DNA from 2 places in the Microbacterium tenebrionis genome. Region 2 is predicted to be linked to the other one. Evidence: predicted binding sites of a transcription regulator. Region 2 holds the regulator's gene; the other holds the start of a gene.
The links. The regulator HrcA, encoded in region 2, represses chaperone genes, less so after heat shock. The targets are predictions, from matches to a motif close to TTNGCACTCGNNNNNNNCGAGTGCNAA.
Positions count from the first base shown of each region.

Region 1: groES (co-chaperone GroES) is a predicted target of HrcA. The motif match lies at 2,757-2,783, and genes of this name have one in related genera.

Region 1 covers NZ_JAGTTM010000002.1:739,683-747,411, reverse strand. Annotated here, with positions in the region: gene KEC56_RS08850 (hypothetical protein) at 1-228, shown strand, start outside; gene KEC56_RS08845 (THUMP-like domain-containing protein) at 1,480-2,739, opposite strand; gene groES (co-chaperone GroES) at 2,870-3,166, shown strand; gene rarD (EamA family transporter RarD) at 3,259-4,176, shown strand; gene KEC56_RS08830 (ABC transporter substrate-binding protein) at 4,300-5,562, shown strand; gene KEC56_RS08825 (ABC transporter ATP-binding protein) at 5,666-6,436, opposite strand; gene KEC56_RS08820 (ABC transporter ATP-binding protein) at 6,433-7,380, opposite strand; gene KEC56_RS08815 (branched-chain amino acid ABC transporter permease) at 7,424-7,729, opposite strand, start outside.
Region 2 covers NZ_JAGTTM010000003.1:182,857-190,585, reverse strand. Annotated here, with positions in the region: gene KEC56_RS10040 (PhoH family protein) at 1-7, opposite strand, end outside; gene KEC56_RS10035 (HIT domain-containing protein) at 60-407, opposite strand; gene KEC56_RS10030 (16S rRNA (uracil(1498)-N(3))-methyltransferase) at 743-1,471, opposite strand; gene dnaJ (molecular chaperone DnaJ) at 1,512-2,624, opposite strand; gene hrcA (heat-inducible transcriptional repressor HrcA) at 2,664-3,698, opposite strand; gene hemW (radical SAM family heme chaperone HemW) at 3,753-4,970, opposite strand; gene KEC56_RS10010 (DUF1990 domain-containing protein) at 4,970-5,620, opposite strand; gene lepA (translation elongation factor 4) at 5,675-7,525, opposite strand.

The DNA.
Region 1 (7,729 bases), on a different contig from region 2:
GCGCCCTGGGCGCTCGTCGCGGCGATCGTGGCCCTCGTCGCGTCGTGGTTCGTCGGCTGGGGCATCCCGCTCGCGGTGATCGCCGTGATCGCGGCGATCATGTCGCTGCGCCGGCCCGTCGAGAGCAGGGCGATCGCGACGTGGGCGCTCGTGCTCGGGCTTGCCGCGACCATCTTCAGTCTCGGCTGGCTCATCTGGGCGGCCATGCAGTTCGAGCAGATCGGATAGCGCGATGACCGACTCCTCCGCAGAGCTGCGGATGCTGCGCGCGAAGGCCTACGGGCCGGGCGGAGAGCTGTCGGATGCCGAGCTCGCGCGGTTGCAGGAGCTGGAAGGGCGGGGGCGGGGTGCTGCTGGGGAGGAAGAGCGGCTTCGGCTCCCTGCGGTCGCTCAGCCCGTGGTTCCTGAGCCTGTCGAAGGGTCGTCTGCGGCGGCTGCGCCGCCTCCGCTCAACGACCCGCACGACGAGGACTCCGCGGGGGAGTTCACCGGATCGTTGGGCGAGCGAAGCGAGACGAAACGGGCTGAGCAAGCGGAGCGCGCCGAAGCCTCCTCTGACGCTGAAGCCGCTTCTGATGCCGAGGCCCCCTCTGACGCCGAAGCCTGCCCTGAGACCGAACCGCCGTCACGCGGCCGCTGGCGTCTGATCGCGGCATCCGTCGTCGCGACCCTGGGAATCGGGCTCGGCATCGGCTGGGCGATCTGGGGGTGGGATGCGCAGTCCTTCATGCTCACCGCGGCGCACGGCGACGAGCTGGCCGAACTCGAGAAGCATTACGACCCCGGCACGGTGGTCGCCGTCGCCGAGCAGGACGGCGTCGTCGTCTGGCGGGCCGAGGCCTCGCAGGGACAGAAACGCTGTGTCATCATCACCGCGCCGGGGCAGACATCGAGCGGGTGCATGTCGCTCGACGAGATCGACGAATACGGCTGGCCTAATGCGTCTATCACGATCCCTGAAGGACAGGAGCGGGCAGGCGAGTCCCTCTCCGCCGCGATCCTCCGTGCTCAGACGGGGGACCTGGTGCCGTACATCCAGGTGTGGGGGCCGGAGAACTACGACTGGGAGTCGCAGTACACCGAGGACGAGCTGGCGCAGCTGCGGCAGATCGAGGCCGAGGGGTACGCGCCGCAGAATCTCAGCGTCATCGGAAGCGATGGCGACACGTCCGTGTTCTACGAGTGGGCTGGACAAGGACTGTGCGTCATCGCTGTCCTGGACGGCGACGTCGTCGAGGCCTGCACCGAAGACGTCGCGAGCGACCTGACGCTCAGCGCGACCGTCGGCGGCATCCCCACGGAGTACATCGTCACCCAGAGCGCGACCCGTGGTCCGCAGCTCACGATCGTGCGGCATCCGGTGACGGTGAGGGTCGACCCCGAGACCGGTGAGGTCATCGAGCCCTCGCCCGACGATCCGATGTTCGACGACTTCTTCACCGAGGAGCCGTCGATCGACGACAGACTGGATCCTGACGGTCAGAGCCGGTCGGCGATTATGGCCAGGCGCCGCGATCCGACGCGGGTCAGGATCAGCGTCGCCGTCCGGTCGCCGCGCAGCGCGAGCTTCTTCCGGAACGCGGCGGGGTCGATGTCCATCCCGCGTTTCTTGATCTCGAGCGTCCCGATATCGTGCGCCTTCAGCACCTGGCTGATCGCCTTAGGGTTCGCCGCGGTCACCTCGCGCACGCGGAACGACTGCACGAAGGGGCTCGTGACGGCGGCATCCCCGGTGAGATAGGCGATCTTCGGGTCGAGCATCCCGGCATCCAGGCTCCGAGCGACGTCGCCGATCAGACGCGCGCGGATGACGGCGCCGTCGGGCTCGTGCAGGAACGCGCCGAGCTCACGCACCTCGGCGTCCTCGGCATCCGCCCCCGCGGTCATCTCGTGCGACTCGTCGCCGCGGATCACCAGCGCCGAGCGCCGCACGCCCTCGCGGGCGAGGATGCCGGACCACACCACCAGCTCGACCACGCTCCCGTCCGCCGACACCCACTGCGCCTCGGCATCCGCCGGCAGCGCATCCCGGTCATGGGCGGGGCCGAGCTTGATGCCGACGGGCATGCGCTGCGCCAGATCGAAGGCCCAGTCGAGCGAGGGGGAGTAGTCGGATGCCGCGACCCGCCTGGTCTCGCTGTGCCCGCTCGTCCTGCGGGCAGGATCGAGCCACACCGCCGTGCGCTCCCTTCGCAGAAGTGCGGCTCCTTCGGAGGAATTTGCGGAATTCGTGCGAGGTTCGTGCGTTTCTCCGAAGTTCGCGCTCACGAAGTCCTCGGCCGTGCCGTGCTGGACCTCGGCGTCGGAGCCGAACGGCGCGAGGTTGTAGGCAGCGATGGCTGCGGTGACCTCGTCGGTATCCACAGCCTGCACGCGCAGCCCTGCGCCCGCGAATGCGAGGGAGTCTCCGCCGATGCCGCAGCCCAGGTCGGCGACCTGCTCGATCCCCGCGCGGCGCATGCGGCCGGCGTGGCGGGCGGCGACCCCCAGACGCGTCGCCTGCTCGAGGCCGGCCCTCGTGAACAGCATCCGCTCGGCGAAACCGCCGAACTTCGATGCACCTTTCGTGCGCAGATGCGCCTGGCTGACGACGGCGGACACGAGATCGGGGGAGTGGCCCGCCTGCCGCAGTCGCGACACGGTCTGCGCGACCTCGGCGGTCGTGCCGATGGCCCCGACCTCGTCGAGGAGGCGCAGCCCCTCGGGGGTGAGCAGCGCGGTCAGCTCGGACATCTCCACCCGCCCAGCGTACGGGGTTGGCACTCGCATTGCATGAGTGCCAACCGAGCGCCTACACTGTGATTAGCACTCTCGGGTTGAGAGTGCGAACGAGTCTTTCGTGTCAGCGTCAAGAAAGAAGAGGTAGACCGTGTCGGTTTCCATCAAGCCGCTCGAGGACCGCATCGTCATCAAGCAGGTCGAGGCCGAGCAGACCACCGCGAGTGGCCTGGTCATCCCCGACACCGCCAAGGAGAAGCCCCAGGAGGGCGAGGTCGTGGCGGTCGGCCCCGGCCGCATCGATGACAACGGCAACCGCGTTCCGCTCGACGTCGCCGTCGGCGACCGCGTGCTCTACAGCAAGTACGGCGGTACCGAGGTGAAGTTCGGCGCAGACGAGTTCCTCGTCCTGTCGGCCCGCGACGTCCTCGCCGTCGTCGTCCGCTGACGCTCCAAGCTCAGCGACCGCGCAGTTCCTCGAAGGTCCGGATGCTACGGCATCCGGACCTTCGTCGTTCCTGCGGCGGCTAGGGTGAATCTGTGAACCCGGATGCCGCTGCCAGAACACGCGCGGCGGGCGTCGCCTACGCCGGCGGCGCGTACGTCCTGTGGGGCGTTCTGCCGCTGTACTTCCTGCTGCTGGTGCCGACGGGCCCGTGGGAGATCGTGGCCGCACGCGTGCTGTTCTCGTTCGTGTTCTGCGTGCTGCTTCTGACATTCACGCGCGGGTGGTGCCGCATCCTCGCAATCGTGCGGCAGCCCCGTCTGCTGGGCTGGACGGCCCTGGCCGGCGTGCTCATCTACGTCAACTGGCAGGTGTTCCTGATCGGCACCCTCAGCGACCGGGTCGTCGAGACGGCGCTGGGCTACTTCATCAACCCGATCACCACCGTGCTGCTCGGCGTCTTCGTGCTGCACGAACGCATCCGCCGACTGCAGTGGGTCGCGATCGGTATCGCCGCGCTCGCCGTCGTCGTGATCATCCTCGCCTACGGATCGTTCCCGTGGATCGCCTTGTCGCTGACGGCGTCATTCGGCGTCTACGGGCTCATCAAGAAGAAGATCGGCCCGGCGGTGGATGCCGTGAGCGGTCTGACCCTGGAATCACTCTGGCTCATCCCGATCGCTGTTGTGCAGCTCGTCATCGTGGCCCATACGACCGGGATCACCTTCGGCTCGGTCGGGGCCTGGCACACGGCGCTGCTGCTGTTCGCCGGCGTCGTCACCGCCGTGCCGCTGCTGCTGTTCGCCTCCGGCGCGCGGCGGATCGACCTGGCGATCATCGGGATGATCCAGTTCATCACCCCGATCATGCAGTTCCTCACCGGCGTGCTCATCCTGCACGAGCCGATGCCGCCGGAGCGCTGGATCGGCTTCATCATCGTGTGGGTCGCGGTCGGCGTATTCGTGGTCGATCTATTGCTCACACGACGCAGGCGTCCGCCGTTACCGATCTGAGACTGGACTGTTTCACACCGTTAACGCATCGCAACAATTCCGTGACTGTCTCACGGCTACGTTTGTGGAAACCGATCAGGCGCCCGAGTCTGATCGGGCCGACAGAAACAAGCAAGGAGCAGCATGAGCATCTTCTCAAGCTCGCGTGCACGCAGGGTCTACGGCACTGTCGCCGCAGTCGGTGCGAGCGCACTCATCCTGGCCGGGTGCTCTGGGGGAACGACCCCATCCGAGTCCTCCGCGCCTTCGGCCGACCGTGAGGACCTCACTCTCAGCATCGGCACCGTTCTGCCGCAGACGGGTGCGCTGAGCTACCTCGGTCCGCCCGAGGAAGCCGGTGTCGGACTCGCGACCGCCGAGATCAACGAGGCGGCCAAGGGCATCACGGTCGAGGTCCAGTACGGTGACTCGGGTGACCCCGACAACAAGGCGTACGAGACCACGGTTCCCAAGCTGCTCGGTTCCGACGTCTCAGCGCTGATCGGAGCCGCCTCGTCCGGTGTCACGAAGCTGTTCCTCGACCAGGCAGTCAGCGCAGGGGTCATCACGTTCTCCCCGGCGAACACCTCGCCGGACTTCACGACGTGGGACGACGACAACCTGTACTGGCGCACAGCGCCCAGCGACCTGCTCCAGGGCGAAGTGCTCGGCAACCTGATCGCAGAGGACGGCAACCAGGCACTGGGCATCATCTACCTGAACGACGCGTACGGCACGGGCCTGGAGAAGGTCGTCAACGAGACCTTCACCGCCAGCGGCGGCGAGGTCGTCGCCAGCGAGTCGTACAACGCCGGTGACACCAACTTCAGCGCCCAGGTGTCGACCATCCTCGCCGCCAACCCCGACGCGATCGCGGTGATCGGCTTCGAGGAGACCTCGACCATCGTCCCCTCGTTCGTGAACAGCGGGTTCGACAGCTCGAAGTTCTACTTCGTCGACGGGAACATCTCGCAGTGGGGTGACGACATGCCGGTCTCCATCGAGGGCTCGAAGGGCACGCAGCCCGGCCCCGTCCTCGCGGATGACTTCCAGGAGCGCCTGAAGGCGCAGTGGCTGGAGCAGGGCGACGGCAACGAGCTCGTCGACTTCAACTACGCGGCCGAGTCGTACGACGCGACCGTGCTGCTCGCTCTCGCATCCCTCGCGGCGAACTCGACCGACCCGGCCGACATCGCCTCGAAGCTGCAGGAGGTCTCGGGCGGCTCCGGCGACGGCGAGAAGTGCGACTCGTTCGCCGACTGCGCCGACATCATCCTCGGCGGGGGCACCGCCGACTACGACGGATACTCCGGAGGCATCGGATTCGACGACGCCGGCGACCCGACGGAGGCGTCGATCGGCATCTTCCAGTACGGTGCCGACAACACCCACACCCGCGTCAACTGATCGGGTGAACGAGAAGGCCCCGGGCGCGAGCCCGGGGCCTTCTCGTGTGCGCTGTGCTCAGTGTGCGCTGAGCGCTGTGCGCAGCTTGCGGGGGTGCTAGAGGTCAGTCCTCCTGACCCAGCGTTCCCAGGTACAGGCCGATGACCTTCGGGTCGGCCAGCAGCTCGCGTCCGGTGCCGGTGTGAGCGTCGTGGCCCTGATCGAGCACATAGCCGCGATCGCAGATCTGCAGGCAGCGGCGCGCGTTCTGCTCGACCATGATGGTCGTCACGCCCGCCTTGTTGATGTCGGAGACGCGGATGAACGCGTCGTCCTGACGGACGGGGGAGAGGCCGGCCGACGGCTCGTCCAGCAGCAGCACAGCCGGATCCATCATCAGGGCGCGACCCATCGCAACCATCTGCCGCTCACCGCCCGAGAGCGAACCCGCACGCTGCTTGAGTCGCTTGCCGAGCTCGGCGAAGATGCCGGTGACGAAATCCAGGCGCTCCGAGAAGACGCGGGGGTTCTGGTAGAGCCCCATCTGCAGGTTCTCCTCGATGGTGAGCGAGGGGAACACGTTGTTCGTCTGCGGCACGAACCCCACCCCGCGGGCGACGAGCTTGTCGGACTTCAGCCCGACGATGCTCTCGCCGTTGACGGTGATGTCGCCGCCGCGCACGTTCACCATGCCGAAGATCGCCTTCAGCAGCGTCGACTTGCCCGCTCCGTTCGGTCCGATGATGCCGATCAGCTCGCCCTTGCGGGCGACGAGGTTCGCGCCGTTGATGATGTTGATGCCCGGGAGATAACCCGCCGTCAGGTTCGAGACGTCGACGACGACGCGGTCGGTCTTGGCCGCCTCGCCAGTGGGAACTGCTGCGGTGGCGCTCATGGCTTCTCCTCCTCGGCCTCGGCGATCGACGCCGCCTCCTCCTGATGGATGTCGTCGAGCAAAGTCTGCGCCTCGGCATCCAGCTCCCCCTCGACGCGTCCGGTGACGACACCGAGATCGACATCCTGGTGGGCGCCGAGGTACGCGTCGATGACGGCCTGATCCTGCATGACCTCATCGGGCGGCCCCTCGGCGACCACGCGTCCCTCGGCCATCACGACGACCCAGTCGGCGATGTGACGCACCATGTGCATGTCGTGCTCGACGAACAGCACGGTCATGCCGAGCTCCTTCAGGTCGAGGATGTGATCGAGCAGCGACTGCGTGAGCGCGGGGTTCACGCCGGCCATGGGCTCGTCGAGCATGACGAGGGTGGGGTCGTTCATCAGCGCCCTGGCCATCTCGAGGAGCTTGCGCTGACCGCCCGAGAGCGATGCCGCATAGTCCTCCTGCTTGGCGTCGAGTTTGAAGCGCTCGAGCAGGGCGCGAGCCTTCTCCTCGATCTTCTCCTCCTGGGCGCGCCAGAGCCACGGGAACATGCTCTGCCAGAAGCTCTCACCGCGCTGATCGGTGGCGCCGAGCTTCATGTTCTCGAGCACGGTGAGCAGCGAGAGCGATTTGGTGAGCTGGAACGTGCGCACCTGACCCATTCGCGCGACCTTGAACGACGGCACGCCGCTGAGGTTCTTGCCGTCGAACGACCATGAGCCGTCGTTGGGCTTGTCGAACCCGCACAGCAGGTTGAACAGGGTCGTCTTGCCCGCGCCATTGGGGCCGATGAGCGCCGTGATCGCGCCGCGGGGGATCTCGAGGTGGTCGACGTCGACCGCGGTGAGTCCGCCGAAGCGGCGCGTCACGTGATCGGCCACGAGGACCGGGTCGACCTTGGCGACGCCGGGGGCGGCCGGACCCTTGGCGAGTCCGGTCGTCTTGGGGCGGCGGATGCTGCCGGTCTGCGACCCTTCGACAGGCTCAGGGACCGAGATGTTATTTGACAAAGGTCAGCTCCCTCTTGTTTCCGAGGAGTCCCTGCGGGCGGAAGATCACCAGCAGCATGAGCGCCAGGCCCACCAGCACGAAGCGGAGCGTGCCCGCCTGGATCGACGAAATCGGCAGGATGCCCTGCGCCGCGAGTGCGGGGAGCACACCGTCCAGAAACGCCATGATCACCCAGAAGATGACGGCACCGAGGACGGGGCCGAACACGGTCGCCGCACCACCGAGCAGCAGGATCGTCCAGATGAAGAACGTCAGGCTCGTCGTGTACGTCGCCGGGACGACCGCGCTCGGCAG
Region 2 (7,729 bases):
GCACCATGGCGACGCCGTCCGCGTAGATGCGCTCTGTCACGGACGGGGTGGTCGAATCGTCAGAAGCCAACGAGCTTGTTCTCCTCGAGATTGCCGAGCACATGGGCGTGCACGTGGAAGACGGACTGAGCGACGCTGGGTCCGTTGTTGAAGATCAGACGATACTCGCCGTTCGCGTGCTCGGCGGCGATCTGCTTCGCGACAGCCACCATGTCCGCCAGCAGCCCAGGGTCTCCGGCGGCGAGCTCGGTGACGTCGCGGTACTGCTCGGTCTTCGGGATGACGAGCATGTGCAACGGAGCCTGCGGATTGATGTCGCGGATCGCGAAGACCGTGCCGGTGTCGACCACGATCTCACCGGGGATCTCGCCGGTGCGGATGCGAGTGAAGATCGACGGTTCGGTCATGCTCTCAGTCTACGTGGACGAATGTCTCCCGGGCCGGCGGCCTTCAGGCGCGCGCCGCGCCGCGGCATCCACAGACCTCTCCTCAGCCTCCACAGACCTCTCCTCAGCATCCACAGACCTCTCGGCAGCGACGAAACCCCCTCGCAACGACGTGAATCAGGTGAGGTCTCGTAGGCAACGAGAGGTCTCTGGATGCGGGAACCGGGATGCGGGAACCGGGATGCGGGAACCGGGATGCGGGAACCGGGATGCGGGAACCGGGATGCGGGAACCGGGATGCGGGAACCGGGATGCTGGAACCGGGATGCTGGGCCCGGCAGCCGCGCCGAACCGGACTACCAGCGGCCGAGGGCGACGGAGAGGACGGCGATGGCTGCCGGGCCGGCCGTCGACGTGCGCAGCACCGTCTCGCCCAGACGCACGCGTTCTGCCCCTGCCGCCTCGAAGGCGGCCAGCTCCTCGGGCGAGATCCCGCCCTCGGGACCGACGACGAGCACCAGGTCGCGATCGTCTGCGGCGAGGTGCGACAGCGGAGTCGTCGCCGCCGGATCGAGCACCAGCATCCGCGCGCCCTCGGAGCGGGCGATCAGCTGAGCGGTCGACGCGGGCTCGGCGACGGCGGGCACCCACGGCCGGTGCGCCTGCTTGGCCGCCTCGCGGACGATCGTCGCCCAGCGCTCGCGGCCCTTCACAGCCTTCGGGCCCTCCCAACGCGAGACGCTGCGGGATGCCTGCCAGGGCATGACCTCGTCGACGCCGAGTTCGCACGCGGCCTGCACCGCGAGCTCGTCGCGATCGCCCTTCGCGAGCGCCTGCGCGAGGATCAGTCTCACTGGCGGCGCCTCCGTCGCCGAACGCCCGGTGATCAGGACGTCGACGCGGGAGGGCGACGCATTCCGCACCTCGCCCTCGAGCCAAACGCCGCGTCCGTCGCCGAGCGTGACCGACTCCCCCACGCGCACTCGCCGGACGACGGCCGCGTGCTTCGCCTCGGCACCCATCAGCTCCACGATGTCGCCGACGGCGGCGCCGGCGCAACTCTCGACGAGGAAGTGCAGGGCCATGGGTTCTCCGATCGGTCCAGAGACGGTCAGTACGGGATGTTCAGTGCTTGAAGCGGTCGCGGAGCTTCGAGAACAGCCCCTGCTGGAACTGCGCCAACTGAGGACCGGGCGCCTTCTGCTTCTTCGCGAAGTCCTCGATGAGGGCGCGCTGCGCCGAGTCGAGCTTGGTGGGAGTCACCACCTGCACGCCGACCCGCAGATCGCCACGCTGGTTGCCGCGCAGTGGCGTGATGCCCCGGCCCTTGATCGTGAGCACGTCACCGGACTGCACGCCCGGCCGGATCTCGAGATCGACATTGCCGTCGAGGCCGTCGATCGAGGTCTCCGTCCCGAGGATGGCGTCGGCCATCGAGACCTCCAGCGTCGCGAGGAGGTCGTCGCCGTCGCGGCTGAACGCGGCGTGCGGCGAGACGGTCACCTCGACGTACAGGTCGCCGTTCGGTCCGCCGGCCTGTCCGACCTCGCCGGAGCCTGGCAGCTGCAGCCGCAGCCCGGTCTCGACACCGGCGGGGATGTCGAGCGACACCGTGCGGCGCGAGCGCACGCGTCCCTGGCCGTTGCACGTCGCGCACGGATGCGGGATGACGGTGCCGTAGCCCTGGCAGCTGCCACACGGCTGCGAGGTGACGACGTTGCCGAGCAGGCTGCGCACCTGGCGCTGGACGTGGCCCGTACCGTGGCAGATATCGCAGGTGACGGGTGACGTGCCCGGCTGCGTGCACGATCCCTGGCACGTCTCGCACAGCACGGCGGTGTCGACCTCGATCTCGCGGTGGGCGCCGAAGACGACGTCGCCGAGGTCGAGGGTCACGCGCACCAGGGCGTCCTGGCCCCGCTCCCTGCGCGACCGGGGCCGCCCGCCGCGTCCGCCGCCCTGAGCCGCTCCGAAGAACGTCTCGAAGATGTCGCCGAAGCCGCCGAAGCCACCGAAGTCTCCTCCGGCACCGTCCCCGCCGCCCATGTCGTAGCGGCGACGGGAGTCCTCGTCGCCGAGCACGTCGTACGCGTGCGTGACGAGCTTGAACCGCTCCGCAGCATCCTCACCCGGGTTCACATCCGGGTGCAGCTGACGCGCCAGCTTCCGGTAGGCCTTCTTGATCTCATCCGTCGACGCGTCTCGCGACACCCCGAGGACCTCGTAGTGGTCCGCCACAATCACCTTCCTGCGTGTGCGTGCTTCCGGCCGAGCCGCTCAGCGGCCGGCCTCGTCCTCATCGAGCAGCCTGGACAGGTAGCGGGCCACGGCCCGCGCCGCCGCGAGGTTACTCGGATAGTCCATGCGGGTCGGGCCCATCACGCCGACGCGCGCCGTCCCGCCCGGCGTCAGGTAGTTGCTCGCGACGATCGACGCCTCCGGCAGCCCGAACGCCTCGTTCTCGGTGCCGATGCTCGCCGCGAGGCCCTGCTCGTCCGTGATCATCTCGCTCATCAGCCGCAGCAGCGTCACCTGCTCCTCGATCGCTTCGAGCAGAGGATGGATGCTGCCGCGGAAGTCCTGTTCGCGCCGGGCGAGTGTCGCCGCCCCCGCCATCACGAGCCGCTCCTGGCGGAACTCCGCGATCTCCTCGCCGATGATCCCGGCGAGCAGCCTGATCGCCTGATCCACGCGTGTTCCCTCGGATCCCTCGCCGAGCGTCTGGACGCGGTCGGTCGCCTCCCGCACGGTCTGCCCCATCAACTGAGCCGAAAGCCGCGCCCGCAGCACGGCGACGTCGGACTCGTCGAGATCGGCGGGCAGCACGGCGATGCGCTGCGAGACCCCGCCCGCGTCCGTCACGAGCACGACGAGCAGCCTGTTGGGAGCGAGCGAGACGAGTTCGATGTGCGTCAGATGCGCACGGGCGAACGACGGGTACTGCGCGAGGGCGACCTGGCCGGTCAGCTGCGTCAGCACGCGCACGGTCCGCGCCATGAGGTCGTCGAGGTCTGCCGGGTCCGTGAGGAACGACTCGATCGCGGTGCGCTGCGCGCCCGAGAGCGGACGCAGCTGCGCGAGATGGTTGACGAAGACCCGGTAGCCCTTGTCCGTCGGCACCCGGCCCGATGAGGTGTGCGGCGCCGTGATGAGCTCCTCGTCCTCGAGGAGCGCCATGTCGTTGCGGATCGTCGCGGCTGAGACGCCGAAGGAGTGTCGGTCTACGATCGACTTGCTGCCGACGGGCTCGTGCGTCTCGACGTAGTCCTGCACGATCGCGCGGAGCACTTGAAGTCCACGTTCTGAGACCATCATGCGCTCCTCTCTGGCACTCGAATACTCAGAGTGCCAATTCTACTCGCTGAGCTAATCGGTCAGCTCGCGCACCACCGCGTCGGCCAGAAGACGCCCCTTCAGGGTCAGTCTGACGCGGCCGCGGATCGCGGCTCCAGCATCCACCAGGCCGTCAGCGATCAGACCTGCGACCCTCGGGCGCGTCGCCTCAGGAAGATCGACGATCGCCATGCCGTCCGCCAGGCGCGTCTCCAGCAGCACCCGCTCGAGCAGGTGTGCCTCACGGTCGGGACGCTCGGTGCCCGCCGCGGGCGATTCGGATGCCGCGAGCCGCTGCGCGTACGCCGCCGGGTGCTTCACATTCCACCAGCGGAGCCCCGCGACGTGGCTGTGCGCACCCGGCCCGAAGCCCCACCAGTCGCTGCCCCGCCAGTACGCGAGATTGTGGCGCGAGCGCTGGTCGTCGCCCCTGGCCCAGTTGCTCACCTCGTACCAGTCGAAACCTGCTGCCGCGAGACGCTCATCGGCGAGCTCGTACATGTCTGCCTGAACGTCGTCGTCCGGGGCCGGCACCTCGCCGCGACGGATCTGCCTGGCGAGCTTGGTGCCGTCCTCGATGATCAGCGCGTAGGCCGAGACATGATCGGACTCGAGTGCGGTCGCGGCGTCCAGAGAGGCCTCCCAGTCGGCGAGCGATTCGCCGGGGGCACCGTAGATGAGGTCGACGCTCACGGCGAGGCCCGCCTCCCGCGCGGCGTCGACCGCCGTCCGCACGTTCTCCGGGCGGTGCGTGCGATCGAGCGCTGCGAGCACGTGCGGCACGGCCGACTGCATGCCGACCGAGAGCCGTGTCACGCCAGCATCCGCAAGGGTGCGGGCGACCTCGGGCGTCACCGTGTCCGGATTCGCCTCGACCGTGACCTCGGCGCCGTCAGTGATGCCGAATGCCGATACGGCGGCATCCAGCATCCGCGCCAGGTCGCCCGGCGGCAGGAGCGTCGGCGTACCGCCGCCGAAGAACACCGTGTCCATCGGGCGCAGGGCGCCGGCGTCGCCGAGCACCCGCCCGGCCAGCGCGATCTCCCTGATCAGTGTGTTGGCGTACTCGTCCTGACGTGCTCCGCGCAGTTCCCCCGACGTGTAGGTGTTGAAGTCGCAGTAGCCGCAGCGCACGCGGCAGAACGGAACGTGGAGGTATGCCGAGAACGGCGTATCCCGATCGATGGGGAGATCTGCGGGGAGCGCACCGTCGCGGGGGGCTGGATCGCCGATCGGCAGTGGTCCCGCCATCACAGAGGCGTGGTGTACAGCGGTGAGATCGCCCGCAGGTACCGGGCGAACAGCTCCTTGCGACGCCGCCTGAGCAGGCCGGGAACCATCCGGTACAGCACGGAGTTGGGCGCATCGAACGCACGCACGGTGAACCAGACCGAGTCGTCGTCGCGCCACTCGATGTCGAAGAGTTCCTCGCCGCTGACGACGGAGCCGCCCATGGTGCCGAGCACGAGGCCGATCCGGCGCGCCTCCTCGGTGACCGAGATCACGCGCAGTTCGGCATCCGCACGCATGCGGGCCACGCGTCCGCGCAGCCGCAGCGTCATGCCGGGTCCGGCGAAGGGCGTGCCCTCCGCGTCGAAGCGCTGCTCGACCTCGCGCTTGCTCGGCGCGACCGGATTGCCGTCGGCGTCGAAGCTCACTCCTGCGTACGCGGGGCCGGATGCCGGGCGCACGTCCTCGACGCTCAGACCTGCGGCGCGCTGCGCCGTCCACGACAGCAGGGCGTCTCCGGCTGTGCGGAACCGCTCCTCGCCGCTGCCCAGCCGCCAGGTCTCCTCGGCGGGGACGCTGCGCTCCGGCGGATACTGCATGAGATCGGGCGCGTGCGTCGCCCCGACCGCCGCATAGTCGACCGTGTCGTCTCGGAAAGTTCCGCGCCGCATGAGATCCAGATTACTTCCGTTACCTGAACGATGCCCCGGACGGGGCACGTCCTGCTACTTCTTGTCCTTGCCGTCGACGTCGCCGGAGAGCGCCGCGATGAACGCTTCCTGAGGGACCTCGACGCGGCCGACCATCTTCATGCGCTTCTTGCCCTCCTTCTGCTTCTCGAGCAGCTTGCGCTTGCGGCTGATGTCACCGCCGTAGCACTTGGCGAGCACGTCCTTGCGCAGTGCGCGGATGGTCTCGCGGGCGATGATCCGCGCGCCGATGGCGGCCTGGATGGGGACCTCGAAGTTCTGCCTGGGGATGAGCTTGCGCAGGCGCTCCGTCATGAGCGTCCCGTAGGAGTAGGCCTTGTCGCGGTGCACGATCGCGCTGAACGCATCGACCTTGTCGCCCTGCAGCAGGATGTCGACCTTGACGAGGTCGGCGGTCTGCTGCCCGGCGGGCTCGTAGTCGAGGCTCGCATACCCCTGCGTCTTGGACTTCAGGTGATCGAAGAAGTCGAACACGATCTCGCCGAGCGGCATCATGTACCGCAGCTCGACGCGCTCCTCCGAGAAGTACTCCATGCCCAGCAGCGATCCGCGGCGCGACTGGCACAGCTCCATCACGGTGCCCACGTAGTCCTTGGGCAGCAGGATCGCCGTCTTCACCATGGGCTCGGCGACCGATGCCACACGCCCGTCCGGGTACTCGCTCGGGTTCGTGACCATGACCGTGTCGCCGGTGTCGGTGGTCACCTCGTAGATCACGCTCGGAGCCGTCGTGATGAGGTCGAGCCCGAACTCGCGGCTGAGCCGCTCGGTGATGATCTCGAGGTGCAGGAGCCCCAGGAACCCGCATCGGAAGCCGAAGCCGAGGGCGACGGAGGTCTCCGGCTCGTACTGCAGGGAAGCATCGGACAGCTTCAGCTTGTCGAGCGCCTCGCGCAGCTCGGCGTAGTCGCTGCCGTCGATCGGGTAGATGCCGGAGAAGACCATGGGCTTGGGATCGGTGTAGCCCGCCAGCGCCTGCGTCGCGCCGTCCCGGCTCGTCGTGACAGTGTCGCCGACCTTCGACTGGCGCACGTCCTTCACACCGGTGATGAGGTAGCCCACCTCACCGACGCCGAGCCCCTTCGACGGGATCGGCTCCGGGCTCGACACGCCGATCTCGAGGAGCTCGTGGTTGGCGTGGGTCGACATCATCTGGATGCGCTCGCGCGGCTCGAGCTTCCCATCAACCATGCGCACGTAGGTGACGACGCCGCGGTACGCGTCGTACACCGAGTCGAAGATCATCGCCCGGGCCGGCGCTTCGGCATCCCCGACGGGAGCCGGGACGTCGGCGACGATGCGGTCGAGGAGCTCCTCGACGCCGACACCGGTCTTACCGGATACGCGCAGCACGTCGTCGGGGTCGCCGCCGATGAGGTCGGCGAGCTCCTTCGCGAAGCGGTCGGGGTCGGCTGCAGGCAGATCGATCTTGTTGAGCACGGGGATGATGTGCAGATCGTTCTCGAGCGCCAGATAGAGGTTCGCCAGGGTCTGGGCCTCGATGCCCTGAGCGGCGTCGACGAGCAGGATCGCGCCCTCGCACGCCGCGAGCGAGCGCGACACCTCGTACGTGAAGTCGACGTGTCCCGGGGTGTCGATCATGTTCAGGGCGTAGGTCCCGCCGTCGACGTCCCACGGCATCCGGACGGCCTGGCTCTTGATCGTGATGCCCCGCTCGCGCTCGATGTCCATGCGGTCGAGGTACTGCGCCCGCATGTCGCGGTCGGAGACGACACCGGTGATCTGCAGCATGCGGTCGGCGAGAGTCGACTTGCCGTGGTCGATGTGGGCGATGATGCAGAAGTTCCGGATCTGCGCCGGCGGCGTTGCGGCAGGCGAGAGCGGGGTGAGGGCGCGTGGTGACATGTCTCCAGCAGTCTACGGTCAGGCGCACCTAATGCTCGATTCGCTATGACCGGTGATAGTCTCGCGAGGTTGCCCTGTACAGATCGGCGACACCGAGTGTCAGTTGCAACCCGACTCCGTACCAGACGCTGTCCGGATCGGTCGCACATGAGAGCCAGAGATGTTTGAATACATCCGACTCTGCGTTGCGTCGGCCGATCCCGA